DNA from 2 places in the Thalassospira sp. GO-4 genome. Region 2 is predicted to be linked to the other one. Evidence: predicted binding sites of a transcription regulator. Region 2 holds the regulator's gene; the other holds the start of a gene.
What was found. Region 2 encodes LexA, which represses DNA repair genes until DNA is damaged. Its sites were predicted from a motif close to ATGTTCTANTTTGGTTC; they were not measured.
Positions count from the first base shown of each region.

Region 1 (15,957 bases), 880 kb from region 2:
TCAATGCCCCAGAACTGACTGATGATCATGGAAAAAAGCGGGATGGCCGCGACAAATATCGCCGTCATCGCCGTTCCGATGCGCGGTGCGGCATAGGACAACCCGATCAGCTGTCCGGCAACGGTGGTCGCCCCGACAATGGCAAAGGGCCGCCAGCCCGCACTGAAATCAAGTTTGCGACGGCAAAGCCTGGCAACCAGGTAAAGCGACCCGGCCGCAATCAGGGCGCGGAATGTTACCGCCCCGACCCAGCCAAAGGCATCAACAACCTTTACGACGACAAGAAACGAAAGTCCCCACACGACGGCAAGGAACAGATAGCGGGCGATATCCCCTGGTTTCATTTGTGATGTACTTAAAACGGGGCGTGGGCATCCTTTGTCGATGCGCAGGCGATGTTGACGGGAAATCGGGTGGTGGCTGTTAGCAGGTGGCGCGGAGGCCCGATATTCCGGCTGACCGCGGGCCTGATGGTGCGACCGGCATCGTTTCCGGTCAAGCGCGAAATGCACGTCCGGGATGCAAAAGTTCCCTTAAGCCTATAGGCAAACCGGGCAATCCTGAGTATCGTCTCAGACAACAGACCAAAAAGGTCTGACAAACAAGGTTTTCATCCGGAATGGAAACCGATTGCGGAGTGGGCGGCATACCGGTATCGGGTGCCGTAATGGGAATTTATGGCAGTCGTCATTTGCGATGGGTCGCATCGACCTTGGGGCTTGTGCGCGCATCTTTTGCGCGGATTTATCCTGTCCGTTCTTTTGGTCCCGTCCGTACAGGCAAAGGATGCCTGTCTTCGGATTGCAATGCCCGAAATTCATGTCAGCCCGGAGAATATGGCGCAATATCGCCGCGTGATGGCGGATGCCGGACTGTGTGTCGAACCCGCATCACTGCCACAGATCCGGGCGGTTGCGGCCCTGCGGGCGGGTAAGATTGACGGGGTGTTTGCCGGACAGGATGATTTCCCCGAACTTGTTGATATTCCGGTGGTCCCCGGCGAGGTCGTCCTTGGGAAATTGCCGGGACTTCTGATTGTGCGCAAAGGCCCGGTCACCGGATTTGATGATTTGACCAATGAAGTTCTGGGCGTGCCGCTTGGCGCGACCTGGCCCAGAAAGCTGATTGCGGGCTATGCCAATATTGTCCGGGTGCCGCGCGGGGCGGAAATGTTAAAGGAAATGCTTCGCGAAGGGCGGATCGATGCGATGTTGCTTGATGGTTATTCCCTGAATTGGGCTGGCGGGGTGCCTGATGGCTATAACGCCATACCCGTGGCAACGATCACGGTTCACAGCTGGCTGCGTGCGGAATTTGCCGAACATATCCCGAAATTCGATCAGGGAACGCGGGCCTATCTCAAGGCTGTGCAGGAAGAAGAATAGGCAAGGCCATGCGTGATGTGAAACAACCGGACCGGATCACCAGAATACAAGAAATGCCGCCCGCGTGCCGGTGTTTGACACCCGGCATATTTGCGGAAAATCCAAAAAGCCGTGGGGGTAGGAATGGCGCGTGATCTGAATTTCAAGGTGTTCAGGGCCTGTCTGTTTGCCGTCGGCTTCGGATTGGCCGGGCTTAGCAGTTTGTTGATGTCATCCGGTGCGCGGGCTGATGAATTCTGTCTTCGCATGGCGATGCCCGAAGTCACCCGTGATGCCGTTGGTGTCGAAGCCTATCGCCGGGCCATGGCCGATGCCGGGCTTTGTATTATTCCGGTATCAATGCCCAATGCGCGTTCCGTGGTTGCCATGCGCAATGGCGAAGTCGATGGTGTATTTGCCGGTCTTGATGATTTTGCCGAACAGGTCGGTCGTCCGCTGATCCGTGGGGATCTTCCGGTCGGGGCGGTATCTGGCGTGCTGGTTGTACGCGACGGCGATATCAAATCGCTTGATGATCTGACCGATCAGGCGGTGGGGATCTGGCTTGGTTCAAGCTGGGCTGAAAAGCTGATGGCGGGTTACCCTAATGTGATGCGCTGTCCGGCCGGTCCCGAAATGATGCAGGAACTGATGCGTGCCGGGCGGCTTGATGCCATGCTGATCAATGAATTTTCGCTGATCCTGACGGGCGGCTTGCCCGATGGCTTTGTGTCGATCCCGGTGATGGAACTTGAAGTCTATACTTGGCTGCGTGCCGAATTTTCCGACTATTTGCCACTTATTGAAAAAGGCAATCAGGCCTATGTCGATATCCTGAAGAAATGGCGGAAAAAGGCATCATGATGCCCGGCGCGTGACGGGGACGAAAAATTCGAAAATGTTTGTTTAGATTTCTTGTATATGTCTTTTCTTTTTATCTATAGTTGATCAGCACAGCAGACGGAAAAACGGTGGCTGTGCGTTAAAATGAACAATGAAGAATTCCGGTCATGACAAGGTGACCGGCACAACAGGCGAGGCCCGGTATCGGCACAAGGTTCATCAAAGAATCAGGCGTGATATCGGCTTGGGGGTTTGAATGGTAAAACGCAAATCAACCGGGATCGTGCGATCCTGTATGGTGGTTGCTATTTTCGTGACGGCATTGCTGTTGTCATTTGAATTGCTGCCCTCGGCTCAGGCCGATGCCGCAAACCAGCAGGCAAAAACCATTACCTGGGTTCAGAAATAACTGCCGACGGCCTGCATTGGGAAATCGGTTATCGCCAACAGGACAAAGCACCAGGGACCTGGCACCTAACACTTTGCACACAGCCTGTGTGTGACCAGACCTTCCTGGATCAAAGGTCTGTCTTGTCCGGTGTCTGGACGTGGGATTCAATGGCCTGATCCGATCCCAGATGGGTGATGTCGATCGGCGTGTTTGTATCCCGGTTGGCATAGACGCGCCCGAAAAAGTCCGACAATTTCTTGGCGACATCTTCGGGCTGGCTGACCTGATGCAGGGTGAATTTGTGGCCGATGCGATCGGTAATATGAAGATCGCCATAATCAAAGATATTGCCAACGATACTTTTGCTGATGCGGGTTGATTTGATGGCTTCGAACCCGCGATCATCCTGATCCTTGCGCAGGACGCCGCTGCGCGTGATGATGCGGTTGCTGGTAATCACGCGTTCAAAAAAGAACAGATCGCGGATCGCAGTCAGCGGCAAAAGAAGACTGTCCTTTGCCGCGCGTGTCGATGCGCCAAGCACGCGGCGCAGAAGGCTCCATACAATCGAAATCGCTGCCAGGATCAAGCCGATCAGCGCAAATGAAAACACGAATTCATACTGTTCCCAGATTTCATCAAGGGCTGAAAAGGCTTCGGGTCCGGTCAAAAGATTTCGAAATTGCGGCATCAGGAAATTGTAAATTTCGCGCCAGTGATAGGATGCGTAAATCAGGGCCACGATCCAGACAATCTTGATCAGGCCGGGCACCAGCACCGATACCGGGGCAACCGGCAAATCCATGATCACCACTTCACCATCCTGAAGATAGCGGCGAATTCCCTTGAACGGTTTGCCGTTATTGTCGGTCTGCTGGGCCTTGGTCATGCCGGTTTCCTTTTGCACGCAATTTCATGAACATACGGTGCGGGCAAAAAATCGCAAGCAGTTGCAAATTTTCGAATTCTGACCGGCGATAATTCTGATTACAAACGCCTGAAAATTTGCGCTTATAGATTAATTGGCCACGCCACCATGGCCACAAACCGGTACATCGCCGGAACAACAACAATGACAGGAAACGCGCCCCATGATCCCCCTGTTTGGTGAGGCCGCCGCCTTTACCGCCGCCCTGTGCTGGGCAACATCAAGCATGATCTTTTCCAATGTTGGCGGCAAGGCCGGTGCGCAGACGGTCAATCGCGGGCGTCTGGCCTGTTCGATTTTTTGTCTGACGGTTCTGCACTGGCTTCTTTTGGGAACACCATGGCCGGAATCAGTTACCTGGGAACAGCTGGGCTGGCTTAGCCTGTCATCGATTGTCGGGCTGGTGATTGGTGATGCCATGCTGTTTCAGGCCTTTGTCCTGATCGGGGCACGGTTGTCGATGTTGTTGATGTCGACAGTGCCGATCATGGGGGCGGTACTGGCATGGGTGCTGTTTGATGAAACGCTCCGCCCGATTGAAATTCTGGGCATCGCCTGTGGAGTGGGCGGGGTTCTGATTGTCATTCTGGGCAAAAAGGGCCGCCCGGTCGGGCTGGTCGGGCGTAACTATGTGATCGGCATCCTGTTCGGACTGGGTGGTGCCATCGGTCAGGTCGCCAATCTGATCACGGCGAAATATGCGCTGATTGATGGCTATTCCGCATTGTCCGCGACCTGGATCCGTACCCTTGTTGCGGTGATTGCCATGTGGGGAATTGCCCTTGTCTTCGGGCGGGTGCGCCGCACGGTGACTGCGTGCCTTGCCCCGGATGTGGGCAAGTGGCTGTTGCTGGGGGCTTTGATCGGGCCTGCGGTTGGGGTCTGGCTTTCGATGTTGGCGGTTCAGAATGCCAATGTCGGGATTGCATCGACCCTGATGGCCTTGCCGCCGGTTTTGCTGATTGTCTATGAAGGCGTGATCCTGCGCCGGCCTGTGGGCTGGCAGGCCGTTATCGGGACCTGCCTTGCCTTTGCCGGGGTGGCGTTACTGTTCCTGCATTAGAGATCAAGAGATCAAGGTGTTTAGGCATTTAGGCAACTAGGACTGATGCGCCTTTCGCATGCGTCCCCACAACAGCAACCCGCCATAAAGGTTCGCGAGCAAGCTTAACCCGAACAACATCCCCGCCCAGACCGGCAAATCAAATATTGCCGCCGTGCCACGCATTGTTGTGTTGGCAACTCGCACGGTCGGGGCAGTCGGGGCTGGTGGACCGGACGTTATGTCGGGTTTGCTCTGATGGGTCAGTTGCACCACATGCCCCATGCCATCACCCACCCGGATGTGCCAGTTTTGCGGTTGTGTGATGTCATGGCCCGGCTGATCCGGGGCAAAGGCAAAATGGCCGCTGCGATCGGTGTGCGCCTTTTGCCAGATCTTGCCATCAGGGGCGGTGACGATGACTTCGGCAAATCCCATGGGGCTGCTGTCGGTATAGCCAAACCGGTATCGAACCGTATTCTCATTGCCAACAGCCTGCCAGCCAGCCCCGTGGGCACGGGCATCTGTCGGTTCCGATATGATCAGAACCGACAACGCCACAAGAACCACAAGAACCGGCACCCGGCTGATACCCGCTAGATGCATTTTCCTAGCCGTCCACATGGAAGCTTAGCGTCGCACGAAGGTTATGAACCCGCACCCCGTCTGCGGTATCGGGGATATCGGTTGCAACCCGCACGACCCACAGGCCGGGTGCCGAAATGCGGACCTTGGCAATGGCACTGCCGCGGTCATCGGCAAGGGTTTCGGTATAATAGGCCCAGGAAGACGGGGTTTGGGTAAACCCGGCATAGGTCGCAAGAACGGTGGTGGTCGAAGGCTGCCCGTCAAGCAGGATGCGGAATTCGGCGTCCATGCCGATTTTGGTCCGGCGCGGATCGCCAAGCGGAACGATTTCAAGCCGATCACCAAGCGGAGTTGTGAGCACGGCATTGTCATCAGTTGCTTGCGGGCCGATCAGATGTTTTGCGAATTTCTCGTAACGCGAAGCGGTCAGGGCATCGGGATGCTGTTCAAGCCCGCCTTCCTGCCAGCCATCGGGCGTCTGTGACCAGACAACCGGCAAACGGTGGGCGGCAATCCAGCCGGTTTGCGCATGATCGTCAACAGATGCAACAAGGTTCGGGGCGTTCGGATTTGGTGTGACATCAAGTTCGCTCTGCCCGGCACCGGTGATCAGGCGGGCGCGCACATTTTCGATGGCTTCGGCTTCTTCAGGTGCGCCGAACTGATGGGTCGAATCAAGGAATATCGTTGCCGGTTGGCCCGGCGCAATGGTGCTTTGTGCGGTGCTGGCGATGAATTCATGGGCGGTTGTCGCACTGCTGATCAGGCACCCGGTCACGCCAATTATCAGGGCGCGTGCGAACTTTGATTGAAACATCTGCTATCCTTTGGGAAATTAGGTCTATGAAATGGCGGTATGAACTTTTCAAAATTGTTCATACGAGTCAAGCTGATGATTCTGAAAGGGAATTGATATGACCCGCGTGACGGTATCAATCGAAGATGATCTGATGGAAGCGTTCGACACCTTCCTTGAAGGGCGGGGCTATACCAACCGGTCCGAAGGATTCCGTGATCTGATCCGCGAAAAGCTTCAGAATGCCAAGCTTGACGAAGACCCCAACGGGGTGGGAATTGCCGTTCTGAATTATGTTTATGACCATGAGGAACGCATGCTGGCATCGCGTTTGATGAGCACCCAGCATGAACATCACAATCTGACGGTCTCGACCGTGCATTTTCACATCGATCATGACACCTGTCTTGAAAGCGTGACCCTGCGCGGGAAGCTTGCCGAAATTCGCGCCTTTGCCGACAAGGTCCTGGCACAGCCCGGTGTGCGCCACGGGCAGCTTTATTCCGTTCCGGGAGAACTGCATATTGAATCCCATCACCACGGGGATGAAGACCACGGCGCGGCCCATACCCACGAACATCTCAAAATTACCACCTGATCGTTCCTGGCTTTGCAGACATGCGCCATAAAAAAACAGCCGCCCCGGTGACAGGGCGGCTGTTATGGTTTTGTTTAGGGATAATGCTGTTTAGAACGCGAGTGTCATGTTGACTTGCGCAACACTGGCGGCATTGCCCGATTGGGAAATGTCATGGGCCAGTGACAGGCGGCTCGACATCGGACCAGTGTCAAAGCCAAAGCCGGTCGACATCGACTGGTTGCCATATTCATCAACATCACTGCCAAAGAACGGGGACATGAAGCCGACGGACGCACCGGTAAGGTCGCGCAGTTCGAAACCATAGCTCAGCGTTCCGGCAAGGGTATATTCATTATAGTCCGTACGACCGGCAAGGTAGCTTGCCTCAAGTGCGGCATTCAACCCCGTCGTCGCATCCGACAACCGCAGGCCGCCGCCGATGTTGAAAGCTGATTTGTCGTTATTGAGTTCATCGGTAAAGTCATAGATCAGACCGGTTTCGACAAACGGTGTCAGTTTCAGGCTGTGCAGCTCGAAATCGTAAGCAGCCTCGAGCGACGGTTTGACCTGACGGGTGTTGGAGCGGGAGCTTTCAACGAATGTGTTGTCGCTCTCGACATAGCTATCAATCGTTTTTTGTGCGGCCAAAAACGATACGGACGGGCTGATAGAGACCGGATAATCGGCAAGGGGCTGATAGAAATAGCTGGTTTTGAGCGAGGCATACCACATGGCGGAGTTGGTGGAGCCATTGATGCTGCCATTGCTGCGGGTAACGTCAATATCGCCTTGTGAATAGCCCGCCTCGGCAACAACCGAAAGGTTGGCAATCGGCTGATAGATGGCATAGGGCGAAATGACCCATGCGCTTTCATCGTAGCTGCCGTTATTGAAGGACGTGGTCAGGTTGGTATCGTTGTAGCCAACAGACGCCCCGGCAATCAGACCATTTTCAAACCGGTAATCCGCGCCAATGTTATAGCCCCAGACATCACCGTCATATCGGTTGTCCTGACCGCCCGAATTGAAATCGTTGTCGACCGATGTGTAAGACCCATGGCCCCAAACTGTGATTGGCGAATAGGACTGAAGGGCAGCACGGCCATCAACCCCGGCAGCTCCGCCAACAGAACCCTCATCGGTCGGGCCAAGGGCCAATGCATGATCGCGCGCCAGATCCGCTGCAATAACAGAGCTATCGAAAGCAGCATTCATCGCCAGTTTGCGCATGACAGCCCGCATATCATCGGCGCTGTCGCGATATGCAAATCCGCCACGAGAGACCGCCCCATATCGGTTGTCCGCAAAGGATGCGGTTTCATCATTTCCAGCCCCCGGTACACCACCAGATGCCCCGCCCGTTGAGCCACCGGTTCCAGTACCACCGGCACCAGCACCACTAGGTGCGCCGACGCCGCCACTGCTTACACCCGCACCGGCACTGCCGACCACCGTTGCAACGCGGGCCCCGATATTCTGTTGAATGACAGAGGTCTGGGACCGCGAAACCGCACTGGTGACGGCTTTGGACGTGGTTTCGGAGGAAGTCTCATTGCTGGCTGTGGGCTGTGCGCAGCTAATTGTCACGCGAAAGTCTGCTGCGCTTGCTCCATTTTTTGAGAAGTACGATGATACTTGGTACTCTGCGCTGGACTGGGCTGTGACCACCAATTGGCCAGTGCCGCCGTTTGCCGAAACGGTTGTCTGTACAGTGTTCTCACTCGTGCTCGTATCCATATTATAAATGGTCAGGTTCGGTGTTGCATCTACCGAGAAATTGTTTTGCCACAGATACGTGACTTTATCGCCGGCTTGTAAGTTTAGCGTGGCAGTTCGGTATAAACTTGAGCTGTTCTGACTAGGTGGCTGGTTCGAGATAAGGCCGTTGATAGACGTGCAGTCATAGTTGGTCGCGGCATGTACAGGTGTTGTGGTCAGTGGAAGCGCGCCAGAAATGCCAAGAAATAAAGCTGATGAAATTGCCAATTTAGATAGTTTCATTAATCCCGATCCATAGCGTTGGTTTAGGTCCAAAACAGAAGGTTTATGAAAATCAGTGCCCGGACATTTTGTGCTTTGGGGTCGGATCACATCCCCGGGATGCCACGTCAAGCTTGGGCGGAAACTTGTCAGTAAGTGTCAGATTTACGAGCAAAATCAGATGTTTGTCCCGGGTCTTATGCAGCCCAGAGTTATGATGCCTAAGCTGTTAGAATAGATACCCGGATCCTTGAGGATGGATGGGGTGTTGTAGGGCAGAAAGACTCCTGTTTGCGTCTTTCTGATCTGAGAAATGAGAACAAACTTGCAACATCCAAAATTTTATGACAATGTTCACATTATGTTCTCAATTCGGCTGCTGACGTGAACAGGGAAACTATTCTGTCTGGGCAGCAGGTTCTTCAAGCGGTGGCGTTCCGCATTTAGGTCCGGGGAACCGCCTGCGTTGCATCCTACCCGGCCCTGTGGAATAAGAGAGTTCGAGCAATGATTCAGACCGCGCTGCATTTGGTGGATAAGGATACTATGGATAAGCAGAAGGCACTCGAAGCCGCCCTTGGGCAGATCGAACGGGCATTTGGCAAAGGTTCGATTATGAAGCTGGGTCAGCGGGAAAGCGCCGTTGACATTTCAGCCATTTCAACCGGATCACTCGGTCTTGATATCGGACTTGGTATTGGTGGTCTTCCGCGTGGCCGTATCATCGAAATCTATGGTCCGGAAAGTTCCGGTAAAACGACCCTGGCCCTGCACACCATTGCCGAGGCACAGAAACTTGGCGGGACCTGTGCATTTGTCGATGCCGAACATGCGCTTGACCCGGGCTATGCCCGCAAGCTTGGCGTGAATACCGACGAACTTCTGATTTCGCAGCCCGATGCCGGTGAACAGGCACTTGAAATCGCCGATACGCTGGTGCGTTCCGGTGCGATTGATGTTCTGGTCGTTGACTCGGTCGCGGCCCTTGTTCCGCGGGCCGAACTCGAAGGTGAAATGGGCGACACCCATGTCGGTCTTCAGGCCCGCCTGATGAGCCAGGCCTTGCGTAAGCTGACCAGCTCGGTGTCGCGGTCGAACTGCATGGTGATCTTCATCAACCAGATTCGTATGAAAATCGGTGTGATGTTCGGCAGCCCGGAAACCACCACCGGTGGTAACGCGCTCAAGTTCTATGCATCTGTTCGTCTGGATATCCGTCGTATCGGCCAGATCAAGGACCGTGACGAAGTTGTCGGCAACCAGACGCGCGTCAAGGTCGTCAAAAACAAGATGGCCCCGCCGTTCAAACAGGTCGAATTTGACATCATGTATGGCGAAGGCGTTTCCAAGATGGGTGAAATCCTTGATCTTGGTGTCAAGGCAGGCATCGTTGAAAAGTCCGGTTCCTGGTTCTCCTATAACTCGACCCGGATCGGTCAGGGCCGTGAAAACGCCAAGAACTTCTTGCGCGAGAATCCGGAAATGACCCAGGAAATCGAAAACAGCATTCGCGAAAGTGCCGGCCTGATCGCCGAAAGCATGACGAATATGAGCGAAGATGACCCGGTCAATGACGATTGATCGCGCTGTTTTTGTACGATGATTTTAAAAAGACGGGCCGTGATTTCGGCCCGTCTTTTTTGTTTGGGCCATCAAACCCTTCACCCCGTTCAAAGGTGCAGCCATGATTACCTGTTATTTGAAATACATAATTGACAGTCACAAAATTCCCGAGTTCGAGGCATATGCCAAACGCTGGATTCCGATTGTCAATCGCATGGGCGGGACCCATCACGGCTATTTCCTGCCCCATGAAGGGGCGAGTAATGTTGCCTATGCGCTGTTCAGTTTTCCAAGCCTTGCCGAGTATGAGGATTACCGCAATCGCATGGCTGACGATCGCGAATGTCAGGATGTTCTGAATATGGAAATCCGCAATCGCAGCATCATTTCCTATGAACGGAGTTTCATGCGCCCGGTCCTGGACTAGGGGCGGGCGGGGCTATGATCCGCGCCGCGTTGCGGTCGTCGCCACTGCCGCTGCCGGGATTTGCTGCTGTTGCCACTGGCTGGGTGTTTGGCCGGTAATGCGCAGGAATTCGCGATTGAAATTCGATTTGGTGTTAAAGCCGCTTGAAAGCATGGTGGTTGTGACATTCTGTCCGCGCAGGAGTTCTTCGCAGGCATGATCAATTCGGAACCTGTTGATATAGCGCGACACATTTTCCCCGGTACTTTGATTGATCGCTGTGGATACCTGTTTCAACGGATAGCCCAGCCGCCGCGCAATCCGCGCCAGCGTCAGATCGGGATCAAGAAACAGCTTCTGACCGCTTATAAGCTGCTCAACTGCCGCCATGATTTCATCGACCGGGATATCGGGCGTATCGGGCGCGGTTTTGTCAGGCGCGCTTGACCGTTCGATATCATCACCCCCGTTGTCATCATCGCCCGATCCGATGGCAAGATCGGGCGAAAGCGCCAGAAACCCGATGGTCAGCACTGCCAGCGACGAAAAGATGCTTAAAATCACACCGGTTGCGCCTTCTGCCCCGAATTGCAGGGCTGCTGCGATCAAAAGATCGCTAAAGGCCGAAACAATCAGCGCAATGGCAATCACCCGCCAGATCAATGCCGGTACATGCCCGGATGCCAGACGCGAATGGGCCAGATCATTGCCCTGACGATGCAGGGCAATCAGGATGGCAGACGCATAGCCGACAAACAGCCCGCCAAGCAGGGCATCAATCAGGACCGGCATGGCAAGGATCACGATCACCATCACCACCGGGGCCAGAAAATGGCAAAGATCGGTGGCGACAAGGCGCGACCGCACACTGCTTTGCAAAAAGGCCATCCAGGCCAGCGCCGGGATCATTGATGCCATGACCGGCTGCAACAACCGGATGGCATCAAACCCGTAATAATGAACAAGCGACACCGTCACACTCTGACAGGCGCAGGCCAGCAGCAAGGCGGCAAGCAACCGGCTGGTCTTTTCAAACAGGATTGCCCGCAAAAACAGATAACCCAGCAACAGGGCGACGATCATGGGTACGGGAAGTGCGATCATGTTTTGTGGCGATCCGATCATAAAACGTCCGAAAACCGGTTTTGCACGTCCTATAACCGGTTCAAGGACGCAAAGCCCCGAAATCAGGAGCAATTTCAACCCGGTGAAGATTAAAACACGGATTGAAATCATGAAACATGTAACTTCTGCGGCCCTGCTTTCACTTGGTCTTGCCAGCGTTCCTTGCATGGCGACCCCGTCTGCGGCACATGAACTGGCGGGTTATGACCGGTTCGATGTCACCGCATCACACAGATCCACGCCGCTTGCTGCGTCCATCTGGTATCCGGCCGGGACTTATATCTATCGTGCGCCGGTCACCAAAAGCGCGATCTGGCAAAGCACGGATGCCTATATCGGGGCGGCGATTGCACCGGGAAAACACCCGCTGATCCTGCTCTCGCACGGATCGGGCGGCAATATGGATGCGCTGGGCTGGTTGTCATCGCAACTGGCACTTCGCGGGGCAATGGTGCTTGCGGTCAATCATCCCGGCACGACATCGGGGGATTCATCGCCCCGGCGCACCATTCATCTGGCGCCGCGTGCGGCCGATATCACGGCCCTGCTTGATCAGGTTCTCGCCGATCCGGATTTCGCCCCCTATATCGACCGGGACCGGATTTCGACGGTCGGCTTTTCGTTGGGGGGGACAACGGTTCTTAATCTGGCGGGGGTGCGATTTGATGGCGACCTGTATCGTGATTTTTGCAAGACACATGGCGATGTGATGCAGGATTGCGCCTTTTTGAAACGTGGCGGGGTCGATTTCGATCATCTGTCTGATGACATTGCCATCGATGCCAAGGATCCCCGGATTTCGCGATTTGTTGCGATCGAGCCCGGCATGACCTATGCGGTTGATGACAACAGCCTGAAAAACACCGATCAGGATGTGCTGTTCATCCGGCTTGGCAAAGAACATGGCTGGCCGGCTGCTGATCTTGAGGCGACCGGAAGCAACTTGTTGGGCAAGCTTGATCATCCGGCCTATGCGGTTTTTGCCCCGGCTGACCATTTGACCTTTCTGGCGGAATGTGTGCCCGGTGCGGCCGAACTTCTGGCGCGGATGGATGATGATCCGGTCTGTTCGGACCCGGCGGGCACCGATCGTGGCCATATCCACCAACAGATCATTGATGAAATCAGCCGGTTTCTCGACCTTGGCATGTCGCCATCCTGATTGGCGCATCTGATGACGGATATCACGGATCATTCCCCGGAAAGCGGCCCGTATGACGGGTTTCTTTCTGGTGCCCCAAAATGATCACGATTTCGCATAACTATATGAAAAATATATCATTAAATGGTGTCGAATGGGGTGAAAAACTCCCTTTAGTGATATGGGGGCGGAACAATTTTGAGTTGTCCCCGTTTGATATCCTGTGAGCAACACATCACGAGCAAACAGGAGAACAAACATGTCAGACCTGATGAAAAAAATTCTCGCCGTTCTGATGATTGGTGGTCTTGGTCTTGGCCTTGCGGCCTGCGAAACCGCCGAAGGTTTCGGCGAAGACGTCGAAGATGCCGGTGAAGCCATCCAGGACAGTGCTTCGTGATCCGGGCTGATTAAACAGGTCGCTTTACCCTCAAAGCACCCAATAACTGCAGGAGAATTCCCATGATTGGTTGGGCCGTATTCTGTCTGATCCTTGCCCTGATTGCCGCCGTATTGGGTTTTGGCGGCTTGGCCGGGACTTTCGTTGGCATTGCGAAGATTCTGTTCTTTGTCTTCATCGTGCTGTTTGCCGTTTCACTTCTGGTGAATGCATTGCGTGGCCGCCGCCCGCCGATGTAACCGGCAACGAAAGACAAAAAAGGGTTGGGATAAAAAACCGAACCGACGAGCACACAAAAGGGCGCCATATTGGCGTCCTTTTGCTGTGTCTGGATGGGGCCGGGCAATGGCGATATCGGTTGCAACCAAAAACCGGTCGCGCCAAAATGGCGTATATACTCAAAGGCGGTATCCGAACCGCACAGCGTTGGAGCATTCAACAAACATGGTAACGATCACAAAACGTCTGTTGGCAGTTGCGATGGTTCTTGGCTTTGGCATGGCGTTGTCGGCCTGCGAAACCGCCGAAGGATTTGGCCGCGATATGGAAAAGCTGGGCCAGCAGATCCAGGAAAGCGTGAATGAGTAACCGTTCAAGCGCCCTTGCCAGCCAACGGTTATATTATGCCCCGGTAAAGGTCGCCGATTTTGGCGACCTTTTTGTGTTTCTGGGGGATGCTGCGGCAATGCGCTTTACCCATTGCGATCAATCGCTTGAAGATTGCCAGACCAGATTGCTGGCCTTTGAAGCACGTCGCAATCAGGATGGCTTTGCCCCCTGGGTCGTACGGCACAGGGAAACCGACAGAATCATCGGTTGGGGCGGGCTTTATATCGACCCGTTCGACCCCGACTGGGGACCGGAAATCGGTTATTTCCTTCATCCCGACCATCATGGTCGCGGCTTTGGCCGTGAACTTGCCGAAACCGCCATCGCCTTTGCGCGGGCCCGAACATCCTGCCGCATGCTGGGTGCCTTTGCCCATCCCGACAATCATCCATCGGCCAAGCTATTGTCCCGATTGGGGTTTGTGCAGATCGGTTTTGTCGCGTCAATGAACCGCAAGCGGTTTCGCCTGATGATTGACCGGGCCTAGCGCGCGGCGATTTTTGCCTTGTTGCAATCACGCAATTCATAAAACTTGATACATTTGCCGCCCAAGCCCTTCGCCTGACTGGACAGGGCAGGGCCGAGCCGCTAAATAGGGCAGTCCGTCCGCCAACATGGCGGATGAAATTGTTCCGCGTTTTCCGGGTTGGAGAGATATGCAGACCGTTAACGATATCCGCACCACGTTTCTGGAGTTCTTCCGCAAGAACGGCCACGAAGTCGTTTCCTCCAGCCCGCTGGTGCCGCGCAATGACCCCACCCTGATGTTTACCAATGCCGGGATGGTCCAGTTCAAGAACGTTTTCACCGGTCAAGAGCATCGCGATTATTCACGCGCGACCACCTCGCAGAAATGCGTGCGTGCCGGTGGCAAACATAACGATCTTGAAAATGTCGGTCATACCGCCCGCCATCACACCTTCTTTGAAATGCTCGGCAACTTCTCGTTTGGCGATTATTTCAAGGAAAACGCGATTGAATTCGCCTGGAACCTGATCACCAAGGAATATGGTCTTCCCAAAGACAAGCTTCTGGTCACGGTTTATCACACCGATGACGAAGCCCATGGTCTTTGGAAAAAGATTGGCGGTCTGTCTGATGACCGCATCATCCGCATTCCGACCTCCGATAACTTCTGGTCGATGGGCGATACCGGCCCGTGTGGTCCGTGTTCGGAAATCTTCTTTGACCATGGCGATCACATCTGGGGCGGCCCTCCGGGCAGTGCCGACGAAGACGGCGACCGTTTCATTGAAATCTGGAACCTCGTCTTCATGCAGTATGAACAGATGGCAAATGGCGATCGCATTGATCTGCCCAAGCCGTCTATTGATACCGGCATGGGTCTGGAACGTATTGCCGCTGTCCTTCAGGGCAAGCACGACAACTATGACATCGATCTGATGCGCGCCCTGATCGAAGCATCGGCCGATGCCACCAATACCGACCCGGATGGTCCGCATAACGTGTCGCACCGTGTGGTTGCCGACCATCTGCGTTCGACCAGCTTCCTGATTGCCGATGGTGTTCTGCCGTCCAATGCCGGTCGCGGTAACGTTCTGCGCCGTATCATGCGCCGTGCAATGCGCCACCTGCACATGGTCGGCACCCAGGATCCGGTGATGTATAAACTGGTTCCGGCACTGGTCCGCAAAATGGGCGGTGCTTTCCCGGAATTGGTCCGTGCCCAGGCACTGATCGAAGAAACGCTCAAGCTCGAAGAGCAGGGCTTTAAAACCATGCTTGATCGCGGTCTCAAGATGCTTGATGACGCGACCGACGGCATGAACGAAGGCGCCACCCTTTCGGGCGAGGTTGCCTTCAAGCTTTATGACACCTATGGCTTCCCGCTTGATCTGACGGCCGATGCGCTCAAGGCACGCAAAATCGGCATTGATGAAGACGGTTTTACTTCCGCCATGGAAGAACAGAAGGCCAAGGCACGTGCCGCATGGTCGGGGTCGGGCGAAGCAGCGACCGAAGAAGTCTGGTTTGACATCAATGACCGTGATGGCGCGACCGAATTCCTTGGCTATGAAACCGAAACCGCCGAAGGTGTTATCACCGCCCTGATCAAGGATGGTGCCGAAGTCAAAACCGTATCAAAAGGTGACGAGGTTGCCGTTCTTGCCAACCAGACCACCTTCTTTGGTGAGTCCGGTGGTCAGCAGGGCGATGCCGGTGTGATCAAAACCGAAAAG
Region 1 is NZ_CP097807.1:1,870,447-1,886,403, reverse strand. It holds gene M9H61_RS08870 (DMT family transporter) at 1-344, opposite strand, end outside; gene M9H61_RS08865 (ABC transporter substrate-binding protein) at 678-1,385, shown strand; gene M9H61_RS08860 (hypothetical protein) at 1,509-2,228, shown strand; gene M9H61_RS08855 (hypothetical protein) at 2,464-2,616, shown strand; gene M9H61_RS08850 (PH domain-containing protein) at 2,726-3,487, opposite strand; gene M9H61_RS08845 (DMT family transporter) at 3,690-4,589, shown strand; gene M9H61_RS08840 (hypothetical protein) at 4,626-5,174, opposite strand; gene M9H61_RS08835 (DUF4198 domain-containing protein) at 5,179-5,973, opposite strand; gene nikR (nickel-responsive transcriptional regulator NikR) at 6,071-6,550, shown strand; gene M9H61_RS08825 (autotransporter outer membrane beta-barrel domain-containing protein) at 6,641-8,119, opposite strand; gene recA (recombinase RecA) at 9,020-10,093, shown strand; gene M9H61_RS08815 (NIPSNAP family protein) at 10,197-10,502, shown strand; gene M9H61_RS08810 (AraC family transcriptional regulator) at 10,515-11,585, opposite strand; gene M9H61_RS08805 (hypothetical protein) at 11,716-12,768, shown strand; gene M9H61_RS08800 (entericidin A/B family lipoprotein) at 13,007-13,147, shown strand; gene M9H61_RS08795 (DUF1328 domain-containing protein) at 13,210-13,386, shown strand; gene M9H61_RS08790 (entericidin A/B family lipoprotein) at 13,592-13,735, shown strand; gene M9H61_RS08785 (GNAT family N-acetyltransferase) at 13,728-14,243, shown strand; gene alaS (alanine--tRNA ligase) at 14,413-15,957, shown strand, end outside.
Region 1: a site for LexA is predicted at 8,863-8,879, ahead of recA (recombinase RecA). Genes of this name have one in related genera too.

Region 2 (15,957 bases):
CAGTTTGACCGTGCGCGCGGTGCGCGGCTGATCCAGACCGGCATCATCAATCACGATTGCAATGACCGGTTTTTGCCCGGCATCGGGGGCAAGGGCCGCAAATTTGCGCCAGGGCACTGAATTGTCTGTCGGCGTAGCAGTTGTCAGCGCCGGGCTATCCGTACCGCTTTCACCAGGCAAGACCGATGTTTTGGAGTCTGGTTTCGGGTTTTCGACGAAATCCGAAAGGTTTTGTCCACCCTGCCCCTGATTTTTGCCCTGATTTGCCGTCTGGCGCCCGTTTTCATCAATCAGATAGCCTGTACGCCCCTGAATGCCCGGGGGCGGTGTGTCGGGAAGCTGATAATCCTTGCGCAGCATCGGCTTTGTTTCGGGTGCCGCAAGTGTGTAGTCCGGTGCACGCTGATCGGATGCACGGCCGAACTCGTCGGACGCGCGGTCAAGCTCAAGCATGCTGCCAACGGCAATAATGGCCGACAGCGTTCCCGCAACAAAGGCCCCCCCCAGCATCAGGCGGCCAATGCCACCCGATTTCTTTTTCGGTGCAGCTTTTTTGCGGTTGGATTTTTTGGGTGCCGCCTTTTTTCGTTTGGCGGTCGTTGCCCGGCGTGCCACGCGGTGGTCTCCAGTATCGTTTTCTGGGTCGCTCGTAGGCTCTGCGAAGATGACCTCGCAGTTCCTTCCCATATGGTGATTATAGACCGATCATGTCGGATATTGTCGGGATGTTTTAAATCGGTGCTGGTTAGCACCGGGTTAAGAGATCCTTTATGCGCGGGCGACAACAACCGGCTGTAGGAAAAAACCCTTACCCTGCTTCCGCTTGACGTAGCGGCAAGGGCGTTTATTCTCTGCCGACCTTCATGTGCACAGGCGCCTTTTCCGATGTATCTCCTCATCGATAATTACGACAGCTTCACATTCAATTTGTGGCATTATCTGCGCGAACTCGGCCCCGAGGTCGAAGTGCGCCGCAATGATGAGATTTCCGTTAAAGATGCTCTTGCTCTCAAGCCCGAAGGCATTGTGATTTCACCTGGCCCCTGTGATCCGGAACGTGCAGGTATCTGCCTTGATCTGATCAGGGAAGCAGCCGGAAAGGTCAAACTTCTGGGCGTGTGCCTTGGCCATCAATCCATCGGGCAGGCTTTTGGCGGCAAGGTTGTTCGCACCCCCGAATGCATGCATGGCAAAACCGATGCCATGACCCATTCAGGTGCCAGCGTCTTTGCCGGTCTTCCAAGCCCGTTTGAAGCAACGCGTTATCATTCTTTGGTGATTGAACGCGAAACTTTGCCTGACAGTCTTGAAATCACGGCCGAAAGCGCGGATGGTCTGATCATGGGCGTTCGGCACAAAACCCATCAGATACATGGCGTTCAGTTCCATCCCGAAAGCATCGCATCGGAACATGGCCACGCATTGTTAAAGAATTTTATCGACTTTACCGGCGCCTGAAACCGCACCGGACCGCAAACCGAGGAACCCCGAATGTCGACTGATAATGATCTGAAGCCAATTCTGGCCAAAGTCGCAGATGGTGAAAAGCTGACCGAAAGCATGGCCGAACAGGCCTTTAACGTGCTGATGTCGGGTCAGGCAACCCCGTCGCAGATGGGGGCTTTCCTGATGGGGTTGCGCATTCGGGGCGAAACCGTTGACGAAATTACCGGGGCAGCACGTGTCATGCGTGAAAAGGCCACCGGCATCATTGCCCCGGAAAATGCGGTTGATACCTGTGGCACAGGTGGTGATGGCAGCGGCACCTTCAATATTTCAACCGGTGCGGCGATTGTTGCCGCCGCCGCAGGTGCGACCGTTGCCAAACACGGCAACCGCGCGGCATCGTCGAAATCGGGTTCGGCTGATGTTTTGATGGCGCTTGGTGTCAATCTTGATGCCGATATGAAATTGCTGGAAAAGGCCCTTGGCGAGATTGGTCTGTGCTTCATGATGGCGACCCGTCACCATTCGGCGATGCGTCACGTGATGCCGACCCGCGTTGAAATGGGCACACGCACGATCTTTAACCTGCTGGGTCCGCTTGCCAACCCGGCAAAGACCAAACGCCAGGTTCTTGGCGTCTTTGCCAAGGAATGGGTCGAACCGGTTGCCCATGTGCTCAATCGCCTTGGATCGGTTCATGCATGGGTGGTTCATGGCCACAGCGGTCTTGATGAAATCTCGACCACGGGCCCGACCTTTGTCGCCGAAGTCAAAGACGGCAATGTTAGGACCTTTGAAATTTCCCCGGGCGATTTCGGGTTTGAGACAGCAACGCTTGATGACCTTAGGGGCGGCGATGCGGATGTGAATGCCAAGGCCATTCTTGACCTTCTGGCAGCGAAAAAAGATGCCTATCGCGATATCGTTCTGATGAATGCCGGGGCGGCACTTGTAGTGACCGGCGTTGCCAGCGATCTTGCCGATGGCATCAAAAAGGCATCCGAAGCAATTGATAGCGGCAAGGCCGCAGAAACGCTTCAGGGTCTTGTCACCATTACCAACGAAGGAAACGCAGCGTGAGCGACGTTCTTAAGAAAATCTGCGACGACAAACGCGAACACGTTGCCGCCTGCAAGACCCGCAAAAGCCTTGCCACGCTTGAAGCCGAAGCCAAAGCACAATCGGCACCGCGCGGCTTTATCAAGGCCCTTGAAACCAGTGTTGCCGATGGCCGTTATGGCCTGATTGCCGAAATCAAGAAAGCATCCCCGTCCAAGGGACTGATCCGCGCCGATTTCAATCCGCCGGAACTGGCAAAGGCCTATGAGGCTGGCGGGGCAAGCTGCCTTTCGGTTCTGACCGATATGCCCTATTTCCAGGGGGATGACAGCTATCTTGTGACGGCGCGCGCTGCTGTTGACCTTCCGGCATTGCGCAAGGATTTCATGGTTGATCCCTACCAGATCACCGAAGCACGCGCCTTGGGGGCTGATTGCATTCTTTTGATTATGGCAGCCCTTGAAGACGGACTGGCTGCCGAACTTGAAGATGCGGCACACAGCCTTGGCATGGATGTTCTGATCGAAGTTCACAACGCGCCGGAACTTGAACGTGCCCTGAAACTGAAATCGCGTCTGGTCGGGGTCAATAACCGTAACCTCAAGACCATGGAAATTTCGCTGACCACGACCGAAGAACTGGCTGGCATGGTCGATAGCGACCGTCTTCTGGTCGCCGAAAGCGGATTGTTCACGCCCGAAGACCTTTCACGCATGGCCAAGGTTGGTGCGCAATGCTTCCTGATTGGGGAAAGCCTGATGCGTCAGGACGACGTCACTGCGGCAACCCGCAACCTTCTTGGCCTTGCGGCGTAATAATCAGAGCTTGCTACGGCTGGCTATCCTATTAGTCAGCCGGGGCGTTAATGGGATCTATGTGCGTGAAGACCCAGTAACGCAGATTGAGCGGCAGCATCTCTTGTCCGCTCTGGTGAACCCGCGCCCCAAGCATGTCGTTACCTTCCAGTTCATCAAACCGTGAAAAGACAAAACAAAAATTCGGCGTGAAACAAAGCTTATCCCGATCATGATAGGCTTCTCCGGTAAAAGTTCCCCAAGTCGCTTCACCGGACCAAGAAATGGCACCTCGCCCTCGAATCAAGGTTTGACCGCCTGTATCTAGCGACGCCCGGAATTGCAAGGCGGTTGCCGGATTAACAAACGTGAATGATTTGCCGGTAAGAGTGGCTTCGACCTCTTGGCGACTTAGCTTTGCGTAACCAGGGGGCAAATATGACGGATCTTGGTATTCTCTTTCCAGAATAGTTGTTCCAACTTCACGAAGATGATCAACTTCATTTTCGGCAAGGAGCCTCTCTGGCATATGCTGGATACCGCAGGCCTGAAGAAGTACAAAAGTTCCGCTAAAAAGAAATTTAGTGTATCTATTCATATGAGTAGACATTTCATGCAACCAGTAAATTTGCGTGTATTTTTGAGTTATCATGCAATTATAAATAAAACAAGGAACCACCGTGGCAGACCAACTTTCCCATATTGATGCCGGTGGCAACGCCGTGATGGTGGATATTTCGGACAAGACCGATACCACCCGCGTTGCCATTGCCAAGGCGCGGGTATTGATGTCTGCGCAAACGGCAAAGCTGATTGCTGATCGTGGCCACAAAAAGGGTGATGTTCTTGGCATCGCGCAGCTTGCCGGGATCATGGGGGCCAAAAAGACACCCGACCTCATTCCGCTTTGCCATCCCCTGCCCCTGACATCGGTGACGGTTGATCTTGAACTGGCCGATGATGTTGACGGGGTTGATATCACCGCGACCTGCAAGACCACCGGCAAGACCGGTGTCGAGATGGAGGCGTTGACAGCGGCCTCTGTCGCAGCCTTGACCGTATTTGACATGTGCAAGGCCGTCGACAAGGCCATGCAGATTACCGATATCCGCGTCACCCGCAAGGAAGGCGGGAAATCGGGGACTTTCATCGCAGATTAGGGTGTTTGCGGGCGGGCGGCTACCATTCAAAACCCGCAATTATTGCCTGAATCACGGCCAATCCGTTGTTTTTGGCCCGATGCGCTTGACCCGACAAAAGAACTAAAGTAGAACATTTGTGTATCCTTTTTGTTCTTGCTACAGGTTCGGGAAATATCATGCTGACGCGCAAGCAATATGAGTTGCTGGTCTATATTGACAATTACCTTCGCGATCACGGTATCTCGCCCTCTTTCGATGAAATGAAAGAGGCCCTGAACCTTAAATCCAAATCGGGGATCCATCGTCTGATTACCGGGCTTGAGGAACGCGGTTTTATCCGCCGTCTTGCGCATCGCGCCCGTGCGCTGGAAGTCATCCGGCTTCCGGAAAACAGCGACGATGACACCCCCGAAACCCCGAACAACGTCACATCCATTGCCAGTGCGCGCAAAGCCCCCCATCGTCCGGCAACCGTGCCCACGGCCTTTGCCGAAACCGGCGAAGCCATTTCGCTTCCACTTTATGGTCGCATTGCTGCGGGTACCCCGATCGAGGCATTGCGTGATCAAAGCACCATGGTTCAGGTGCCCGCTGCCCTTTTGGGATCAGGCGATCACTATGCACTTGAAGTATCGGGTGATTCCATGGTCGAGGCCGGCATCCTTGATGGTGATACCGTCCTGATCCAGCGGTGCGAGCAGGCCCATGACGGCACGATTGTCGTTGCCCTTGTCGATGACAGCGAAGCGACCCTTAAGCGCCTTAAACGCGGGCGCGGTGAGGTTCTTCTGGAACCGGCGAATGCCCGGTATGAGACGCGCGCCCTGTCACCGGATCGCGTCCGTATTCAGGGTCGTCTGGTCGGGTTGCTGCGCCAGTATTAAGCCACCGACAACTACACACACAAAATCGCCCGCTGTGATCTTCGCACGGGCGATTTTGTGTATTCGGGATCAGTGCATCCGACCCGGTCCAGGTACGACCACTGATTACCGTTGCGATGGAGCAGCTTTGCCGCCAATCACGATCCACGGCCAGTGACCGGATATTGCCCGCACGGTTTCAAATGACGACCTTCCCTGATCAAGCTTCGCCGTATCAAGGGCCACACCGCCCTGCCACCACAAAACGTCATCATCAATCATCACCCGCGCCCCGTCCTGGCGACAGTTTCGGATTGGCAAATCGTTTTTTAGCGTAATCACAAGATCGGCATTGCGACAGGCATAGAACGGATTGGCCAGACTGGTTGCGACAATGGTCCTAGTCTCCTTATCACCAGTGCCAGTGACCACAAGACACGGATCGTTTTTACAATGCCTTATTCTTGCGGCTTCATCTTCCGGACGGATGCCAAAACGGCTCATCCACAGGGATTTTTGGAAATCACCAAGCCCGTCGGCCAAATGCAGGATTTCCTGTTCCCTGTCATAAACGGCCCAGCTTTCCTGATCACCCGATACAAGAACATCCGGTGTTTGGTGGGTCACCTGCGCAATGATGGCGATGATCAAAAGCGGCCCGGACACCACAAGGGCAATCTGATCGCGCCAGATCACGGCCCACGCAATTGCCAGCAACAAACAGGCGGTTGCCACATCACCGAGCCCGGCCACATACCACAAACCCCATTCCTGGGCGGCGACAAGGGATGCTGTTTTGATCAGAACAGTCAATCCGGGCGCCATCAGTGCAAGCACACCGCCCGCCAACCCGAATGGCATCAATGCCAGCGTCAGGACAATTAACGGCATCACCCAAAATGCCATTATCGGAATGGCAACCAGATTGGCAACAATGCCAAGCACCGATATCCGCCCGAAATGAAATCCGATAATCGGTGCTGTCACAACCGTCACAATGACACTGGTGATCAAAAGCCCCGCCATATAGACCACAAGACGTTCATGCCACGGACGTCCGCCATGGCGGTCAAGCCATCGACGCCCGGGCCCGTCATAAAAGGCAACAAGTGCCCCGACAGCAGCAAAGGAAAGCTGAAAACTGGCACCAAGCACCGCATCGGGCCTTAACACCAAAACAACCAGTGCGGCCACCCCCACCAACCGTAACGATATGGCACGGCGATCAAGCAACAGAGCAATCCATACGACCAGCAACATCACAAAGGCCCGCTGCGTCGGCACTGTTGCCCCCGACAGTCCGAGATAAATGAACCCCGCCCCGGCGGCCGCAAGTGCCGCCCATTTTTTGACCGGATAGCGCAATGCGATCCCCGGTATCGCAGCCAACCCAAGACGCACCAGAAAGAAAACGGTTCCGCACAGCAACCCCATATGCAATCCGGAAATCGCCAAAAGATGGGCCAGCCCGGATTTCCTCAGATCCTCGGCAATTTCAGCAGTGACATCGCCGCGTTCACCGATGATCAATGCTTTGGCAATCCCGGCCTCGGGCGCGGTTACATATCGATTGATCACGTCGGATGTTTTCTGACGCAGATGTTCAACAATCGATCCTATGCCATTGTTTTCATATGCATCCTTCTCGCTCAACACTTCAAACTGACGGCCGAATGCAAACCCGGTTGCGCCGATCTGGCTGAAATAAAGGTTGCGCGCGAAATCGGGATCACCGGGAACCGACGGCGGGCGCAGTGGAAACAACCGTGCCTTTACGCGCACCTCATCACCGATTGAAAGCGCGCTGTCACCGAGAAAACTAAGCCGGACATTCCAATCATCGGAAAGACCCTGAATATTTGTCGGATCAAGGGTAACGCGCATGCGACTGCCGCGGGGTTCAATACCGATGACAGTTCCGGTGATTTCGGTCGAATAAAGGGTTCTGGTCGGGATGTTTTCCGGTCCCAGTTCCGTATGCAGGGCACTGATCAGACAACCTGCTGTGATACTGGCCATCAGTTGCATCAAAAATGCCAGCCAGGCTTTGCTGCGAACCATCCAGAACGCGCAGACCGAAAGAATCACGGCAACTGAAATCTCTGCAACGGAAATGCGCGCAGGAAGCAAGAAATAAAGGGCACATCCCAACCCAAAGAAGATAACAGAGGACAGAAACCATTTATTTCTTTGGCTTGTAACAACAAATATGACTTGCGAGAAAAACCCCGCAAGCCTTTGTTTTTTAATACTTCTTGTAAAAGTATTACGACGAATGTCCAATAGCCCGCCTTAAGCTTAGTTTCTATCTAACATCGGCTGTGGTGCAACAGCGTGTCATTTGTGCTATAGCCTGCACGCCAAAAGTCCATACGACAAGCGACAACATCCAGATAGCGGATAGATTGAATGACGGTTGTTACCCGTTTTGCCCCGTCTCCGACCGGGTTTTTACACATCGGCGGCGCACGCACCGCCCTTTATAACTGGCTTTATGCCAAGCACACCGGCGGCAAATTCTTGCTGCGTATTGAAGATACCGATCGCGAACGTTCAACGCCCGAGGCCGTCGAAGCCATTTTTGACGGACTCAACTGGCTTGGCCTGACCGCAGACGATGAACCGACCTTCCAGTTCGCCCGTCGCGACCGCCATGCCGAAGTTGCACAACAATTGCTGGATGCCGGCAAGGCATATTATTGCTATTGCACGCCCGAAGAATTGACCGCGATGCGCGAAAAGGCCCGCGCCGAAGGCCGCCCGATGAAATATGACGGCACCTGGCGTGATCGCGATCCGTCAGAAGCCCCGGAAGGTGTAAAACCTGTCGTGCGTCTCAAGGCGCCACAGGATGGCGACGCCGTGATCAATGATCAGGTCCAGGGCGAAGTCCGCGTCGCCAATGAACAGCTTGACGATTATGTCATTCTGCGTGGCGACGGCACCCCGACCTATATGCTTTCGGTTGTTGTTGATGACCATGATATGGGCGTTACCAACGTCATTCGCGGTGACGATCACCTGACCAACGCGTTTCGCCAGAAGGCGCTTTATGACGCCATGGGCTGGGATGTTCCGACCTTTGCCCATATTCCGCTTATTCACGGGCCGGATGGTGCGAAACTGTCGAAACGTCACGGTGCGCTGGGTGTTGATTCCTATCGTGACGAGATGGGTTTCCTGCCGGAAGCCGTGAACAACTATCTCCTGCGTCTGGGCTGGGGCCATGGAGATGATGAAGTCATTTCCCAGGAACAGGCCATCGAATGGTTCGACATCAAGGATGTTGGCAAGGGTGCGGCACGTTTCGACTTTGCGAAGCTGACAAACCTTAACGGCATTTACATGCGTCAGGCCGACGATAAACGGCTTGTAGACGAGATTTCCCAACGGGTTGCGACCATTATTGGAACCGATGCAATTGATGCAGCGCAAAAAGAAATCTTGATCAATGGCATGTCAGGCCTTAAAGAAAGGGCCAAGACACTTATCGAGCTCGCCGAATCTTCGGCCTTCTATGTTACTGACGGCGTATTGTCCGTTAACGAGAAAGCTCAGTCCCTGATCGATAGCGCACCTGAAGGTCTGTTTGCAGAATTGGCCAACAGTCTTGAAGCGCTTGAAAGCTGGACCGAAGAGAACGTTGACGCATGTGTTCGTGCAACTGCCGAGAAACTTGATCTTAAACTCGGAAAAGTTGCGCAGCCCTTGCGGGCGGTGCTTACCGGTTCCAATTCTTCACCAGGCATCTTCGAAGTAATGATCGTGCTTGGCAAAGAGCAAACGCTGAAACGCATTCGACATTTCGATGCATAACAACAGCGAATTATAAAAAACTAATAGTCTGTTTGCGCTTAATGCGCCGCAGCATTATGCTGCACCCAACTTGAAACCGTGTTCGTTCAAACAGGGAAGGAAAAATAAGTCATGGCTCAGAATTCCAAGACTTCCCACACCGTAACACTGACCGACAATGCCACTGGCAAGTCGTTCGAGATGCCGGTGATTGAGGGTAGCGTAGGCCCGTCTGTTATCGACATTCGCAAGCTGTACGCTGAAACTGGATATTTTACCTATGATCCGGGCTTCACTTCGACCGGCTCCTGCCAGTCCGAGCTGACCTATATTGACGGCGACGTAGGGATCCTGCGCCACCGTGGTTATGCGATTGACGATCTTGCAGAAAACTCCGACTTCCTGGAAGTCTGCCATCTGTTGCTGTACGGGGAACTCCCGAACGCCACCCAGAAGGCACAGTTCGAAAACGACATCACCATGCACACCATGGTGCATGAGCAGATGCGCAATTTCTATAACGGCTTCCGCCGTGACGCGCATCCGATGGCCATCATGTGCGGTGTCGTTGGCGCAATGTCTGCTTTCTATCATGACAGCACCGACATCAATGATCCGCAGCAGCGTCTGATCTCGGCTTATCGCCTGATTGCGAAAATGCCGACCATCGCAGCGATGGCATACAAGTATTCGATCGGTCAGCCGTTCCGTTATCCGAACAACAAGCTGGGCTTTGCTGAAAACTTCCTTCAGATGATGTTTGGCAACCCGTGCGAAGAATACGAAGTCAATCCGGTTCTGGCCAAGGCAATGGATCGTATCCTGATCCTGCATGCTGACCACGAACAGAATGCTTCGACTTCGACCGTGCGCCTTGCCGGTTCTTCGGGTGCGAACCCGTTCGCTTGTATTGCTGCTGGTATCGCGTCCCTGTGGGGCCCGGCACACGGCGGTGCGAACGAAGCGGTTCTGGTTATGCTTAACGAAATCGGCGATGTGAAAAACATTCCGGAATTCGTTGCAAAAGCAAAAGACAAGAACGATCCGTTCCGTCTGATGGGCTTTGGTCACCGCGTTTACAAAAACTACGATCCGCGCGCCAAAGTCATGCAGGAAACCTGCCACGAAGTTCTCAAGGAACTCAACATCAGCGATCCGCTGCTTGACGTTGCTCAGGAACTCGAACGCATTGCACGTGAAGACGAGTACTTCATCGAGAAGAAACTCTATCCGAACGTCGACTTCTATTCGGGCATCATCTTCAAGGCGATGGGTATCCCGGTCAGCATGTTCACCGTGCTGTTCGCGGTTGCACGTACCGTCGGCTGGATCGCCCAGTGGAAAGAAATGATCGAAGATCCGTCGCAGAAAATCGGTCGTCCGCGTCAGCTGTTCACCGGCGTCGCAGAACGTCCGTTCGTTCCGGTCGACAAACGTTAAGTCGTACCGACGACGATCTGAACAAGATCAAAAAAAGGCCCGGAGAAATCCGGGCCTTTTTGCATTTCAATTCCGGTGAACAGGTATTGGCTGTTCACCGGATAAACTGTGTTACCAGCTGCCGGTATTTTCCATGCTTACCCATGGTTCGGCCGGCTCAAGGTTGCCGCCCTTCTGAAGGAATTCGATCGAAATTCCGTCAGGCGAACGCACAAACGCCATGCGGCCGTCACGCGGCGGACGGTTAATGGTAACACCGGCATCCATCAGTTTCTGACAGGTTGCATAGATGTCGTCGACCTCATAGGCGAGATGGCCGAAATTGCGCCCACCGGTATAGCTTTCCGGATCCCAGTTATAGGTCAGTTCAAGTTCCGGGGCCTTGGTTGCCTTGGCACTTTCGATATCAGCCGGCGGAGCCAGATAGATCAGGGTGAAACGCCCCTGCTCGCTCTCGATACGGCGGGTCTCTTTCATGCCAAGCAGATCGCAATAGAATTTCAGCGATTCATCGACATTTTCGACACGCACCATCGTGTGCAAATAACGCATAGCAATGTCTCCGTCATGGATTGATCAATGACCTGAAACTAAATGCATTTCACGACCGATGCCAGTCGTTAGCCATTATTTTTTAGCGATAATTGCCAGAATTTGTTCGGCTGCTTTTTCGCTGGGCGCGCGATCCCCGAAACCAAGCATCTGGCATGCCTCGTCAAATCCGGCCTTTTGCTCTTCATATGCCGGGGTCGCATTCAGCAAATCTTCAAGCGCAGGCAAAATCGCCTTTGCCCGGCATTTGTCCTGAAGAAACTCGGGGATCAATTTCCGCCCCAAGACAAGATTGACAATGGTGACTGTGTCAATCTTGATCAAACGTTTGGCGATCCAGCCCGTAATCGCATTGACCTGATAGGCAATGACATGCGGCACACCGGCAATCGCCAGTTCCAGCGATACCGTACCCGATGCGGCAAGGGCACAATTGGCCGCCGCAAACGCATCATGCCGTTCCTGATCGGTCGTAACGACAATCGGCGATAACGGCCAGTCTTGCATTTCGTCGGTTACCGTTTGCGCCACCTTGCTGACCGTCGGCACGACAATACGGGTATCGGGATATTTTGCAGCAATGGCGTCGATGACCTCGCGGAAAATCGGCAACAGACGCTTTACCTCGGAATTGCGGCTGCCGGGCAATACCGCCAAAAGCCGTTTATCCGCGTCCAGATCGTGTTTGGCCCGAAACCGTTCAGCATTGCCGTCATGACGCTCTTCGACCGCTGAGTGGCCGATAAAGGTGGTTGGAAGGCCTTCTTTTTCAAAGTATGGCGGTTCAAACGGCAATAGCGCGAGAAGATGGTCCAGAAATCCGGCAATCTTCTTTGCCCGTCCCTCACGCCAGGCCCACACCGATGGTGCGACATAATGGATCAGGGGAATGCCTTTGCCTTTCAGTTTTTTACCAACGCGAAAACTGAAATCCGGGGCATCTATGGTTACGACGGCGTCGGGCCTTTGTGTTTTGGCAAATTCCGCCGTTTGCGAGATCCGTTTGAGCAGATGCGGAATATGGGGCACGACTTCGGTCAGTCCCATGACGGACATCTCATTCATCGGAAACAGGCTTTTCAGGCCCTCGCTTTCCATTCTCGGGCCACCGACACCGATGAAACGGGCTTCCGGTTCCTGACGTTTAATTGCCGCCATCAGACGCCCGCCCAGCTGATCACCGGATGCCTCGCCCGCAACAAGCATGATTTTAGGCCCGGTTGCCGGGGCATCATCAGTCATTTTCGGGATCCCCGTCATGGTCAGGACGGATGCCAATGACAAACATCCCGAGCCTGTCCGCACGTTCAATCACAGCCGACCGGTCAATGATCATTGTCCCACCAGCCAGAAGCGCAATACCACACAGGCCTGCCTTGTGGGCTTCTTCCACCGTCGTCAGACCGATGGCCGGAAGATCAAGACGTTTGTCCTGCTGGGGCTTTGATGATTTGACCAGAACTCCGCCAACGCCGTCACGACGATAATTGGCTGATCGACGCACCATTTCATCCGTGCCCTCGATCGCTTCGAGTGCCAGAACAAGCCCCTGTTGAACGACACATCCCTGCCCGACATCCGCCTGACCAAGGATCCGGGCAACCCGCAAGCCATGTCTGGCGTCACTTAATGCCTGATCATCGGGTTTGATGGTGCCAAGAACGCCTTCTGAAACAGCAAGATCTGTCAGAATTTCGTGCGCACCAACCAGTCGAAAGCCTTCGCGTTCAAGCTCCTGACCGACCAGACGCAGCAATCCGTCATCGCCCAGTGCCTTCATGCCGACTTTCATCAAAAGCTTGGCCGCGCGCCAATCAGGCCGAATGGCCGTAAAACTTGGGCGGGCGACCTTGCCGGCAAGGACGACATCCTGACAAGCATTGTCACGCATGGCGTCCAGAATCTTGGCAGCAGCCCCCAGCCTTGCCGTTATTCCGGGATATTGGTCGAGTTCGGGGTCATCGGCGTGGCGGTCAAGTTTCACAACGAAAACAGCCCGCCCGGCCGTCTGCGCAGCAGAAGCCAAGCGGGCCGGAAGCGCCCCGCCCCCAGCAATAATCCCCAGTTTCGGTAGCGGATTATCCTGCGGAGCTGTCATATTTCGGCGTACACACGGAACGCATGCTTTCCGCTTTGAGGAAGTTGATGATTTCCATCACCGGACCGACACCCTCGAAGTCTTTGGCAACTTCTTCTACGCGCTCGGCCAGTGTTCCTTCCTGGGCAAACAGCAAACGGTATGCCTTGCGCAGGGAATGGATGGTTTCACGATCAAATCCGCGCCGTTTCAGGCCGACAATGTTCAGGCCCGACAGATATGCACGGTTGCCGATCACCGACCCATAAGGGATCACATCGCTTTCGACACCGGTCATGCCACCGATCATGGCGTGTTTGCCAATGCGCACAAACTGATGCACGGCCGACAATCCGCCAACAATCGCGAAATCTTCAACCACAACATGCCCGGCCAAAGTGCCGTTATTGACCAGAATGCAATGATTTCCAACGTGACAATCATGCCCGACATGGGCCCCGGTCATCAGCAGGCAGTCATCGCCGATGGTGGTCTCCATCCCGCCACCTTCAGTACCGGGATTGAGGGTCGCACCTTCGCGAATTTTAGTGCGTTTTCCGACGATAAGGCGGCTTTGCTCGCCCTTGAACTTCAAGTCCTGCGGCGCATGACCGACCGAAGCAAACGGATAGACTTCGCATTCCTCGCCAAGGGTCGTGTGCCCGGCCATCGCAACATGGCTGTGCAATTTGACACGGTCACCCAAGACAACATTCGGACCAATAACGCAATACGGCCCGATTTCGACATCCTGACCAATCTGCGCGCCATCTTCGACAACGGCGGTTGGATGCACTTTTGACATTATCAGTTATCCCGGATCATCGCGGCGATGGTGGCCTCGGCAACGACCTGACCGTCAACCTTGACCTGGCTTTCGAACTTCCAGACCGGTCCGCGGCTTTGCTTTTTGGTGACATGAATATGCATGACATCACCCGGTGTAACCGGCTTGCGGAAACGGGCGTTATCGATGCTCATGAAATAGACAAGTTTGCCTTCGGCATCCGCACCCAGGGTCTGAACAACCAAGATGGCCGCAGTTTGCGCCATGCTTTCAACGATCAGAACACCCGGCATGATCGGCTGCTGCGGGAAATGACCGGTAAATTGCGGCTCGTTCATCGTTACGTTCTTGATGCCGGTTGCGGATTCACCCTCGGCAATATCGACAACCTTGTCGATCAACAGGAACGGATAACGGTGCGGAATCATTTCCAGAATGCGCTGAATATCAACACTTACCAATTCGGTCATGTGTGTAGCCCTTATTTCTTTTTTCGTATCAGACGGGACAAGGCCACCGTCTGTTTATGATATTCCATGACCGGAACAGCAGGACTTCCGCCAACTGTTTCCCCCGGCCCGATATTTTTCATGACACCCGATTGGGCAGCAACCTTGGCGCCATCGCCAATTTCAAGATGGCCGGTGATCCCGGCCTGCCCGGCAAGAACCACAAAATTGCCAAGCTTGGTCGATCCCGAAATGCCGACCTGGGATACGATAACACATCCCATACCCATTTCGACGTTATGGCCGATTTGCACCAGATTGTCGATACGGCAACCATTGCCGATAACGGTATCCGGGCCTGCACCACGATCAATCGTGGAATTCGACCCGACCTCGACATCATTGCCAATTACAACGCGGCCCAGCTGTGGCACTTTTACGTGCCCTTGCGGGCCCATAGCAAAGCCAAACCCATCCTGACCGATACGCGCACCAGGATAAATCAGGCAAAGATTGCCAATCAGGCTGTGACTGATTGATGCATTTGCCCCGATCCGGCATCCCGCACCAATAACCACACCCTTGCCGATTACCGCATTGGCTTCGATGATGGTTCCATCACCGATTTCGCAATTCGCACCGATAACGGCCCCGGCATCGACCTGCACGCCTTTTCCAAGCTTGGCAGACGGGTCAACAACCGCGAATTCGGAAATGGAACCATTTCCGGTCTCGAACGGGTAAAACGCCGTCGCAGCCTTGGCATAGGCACGATATGGATCGTTGGTCGTAAACAGGACCATGTCCTTTGGTGCACGGTCGGCAAACTCGGGCCGGACAAAGCACGCGCCGGCTTTGCTATTGATAAACGCATCAATGTATTTGCGGTTATCAAAGAAGCTCAGGATCGTGCTGTCGGCATTTTGCAGCGGCGAAACATCATCAAACACGCGGTCGCGATCAGGAGCATTTACAACATCTGCTCCCGTCAGCTCGGCAATTTGCGCGACGCTGAATGGTCCTTTGCGGCTAAAAAAACGGGAATCAGCCATCAGGAGCCTTCCTTGAACTCAACCTTGATCGTCGGCACTTTTTTATTGATCCGGTCAAACACTTCCTTGCTGGCATTCATTGCATTGGCAAAGATAATCACCTGAGCCTGATGCAGGACGAGCGTTGCGCGGCGCTCTTCAGCCAGACCGGCAATAACCTCGTTCAATGCTTTCTGGAAAGTTGCCTGACTTTCGGCAAGCGCCTGATCAAGTACACGGCTGCGTCCCTGGGCAAACTTCTGGAATGCTGCGACCTTTTGCTGGAACTGCTTTTGCTTTTCCTGATAGACGTCAGCAGCAAGCAAAGTGCGCTGTTGCGCCAGTTGCTTTTCCTCTTCGCGCAGCGCCTGCTGACGCGTTTCGATATCCTGCTGATAGGTTACCTGACGCTCGCGAATTTGCTTTTTCACGTCCTGCATGGCCGATGCTTCACGCATGATGCCCGCATAATCGACAATCATGACCGATGCGACGGTTTCCGGATTTGGCGTTTCTTGCGCC
Region 2 is NZ_CP097807.1:991,485-1,007,441, forward strand. It holds gene M9H61_RS04770 (divergent polysaccharide deacetylase family protein) at 1-615, opposite strand, end outside; gene M9H61_RS04775 (aminodeoxychorismate/anthranilate synthase component II) at 886-1,458, shown strand; gene trpD (anthranilate phosphoribosyltransferase) at 1,492-2,526, shown strand; gene trpC (indole-3-glycerol phosphate synthase TrpC) at 2,523-3,320, shown strand; gene M9H61_RS04790 (hypothetical protein) at 3,352-3,909, opposite strand; gene moaC (cyclic pyranopterin monophosphate synthase MoaC) at 3,980-4,459, shown strand; gene lexA (transcriptional repressor LexA) at 4,618-5,325, shown strand; gene M9H61_RS04805 (ComEC/Rec2 family competence protein) at 5,431-7,587, opposite strand; gene gltX (glutamate--tRNA ligase) at 7,714-9,120, shown strand; gene M9H61_RS04815 (citrate synthase) at 9,232-10,539, shown strand; gene M9H61_RS04820 (VOC family protein) at 10,651-11,091, opposite strand; gene lpxB (lipid-A-disaccharide synthase) at 11,167-12,333, opposite strand; gene M9H61_RS04830 (LpxI family protein) at 12,326-13,189, opposite strand; gene lpxA (acyl-ACP--UDP-N-acetylglucosamine O-acyltransferase) at 13,170-13,973, opposite strand; gene fabZ (3-hydroxyacyl-ACP dehydratase FabZ) at 13,976-14,425, opposite strand; gene lpxD (UDP-3-O-(3-hydroxymyristoyl)glucosamine N-acyltransferase) at 14,437-15,456, opposite strand; gene M9H61_RS04850 (OmpH family outer membrane protein) at 15,456-15,957, opposite strand, start outside.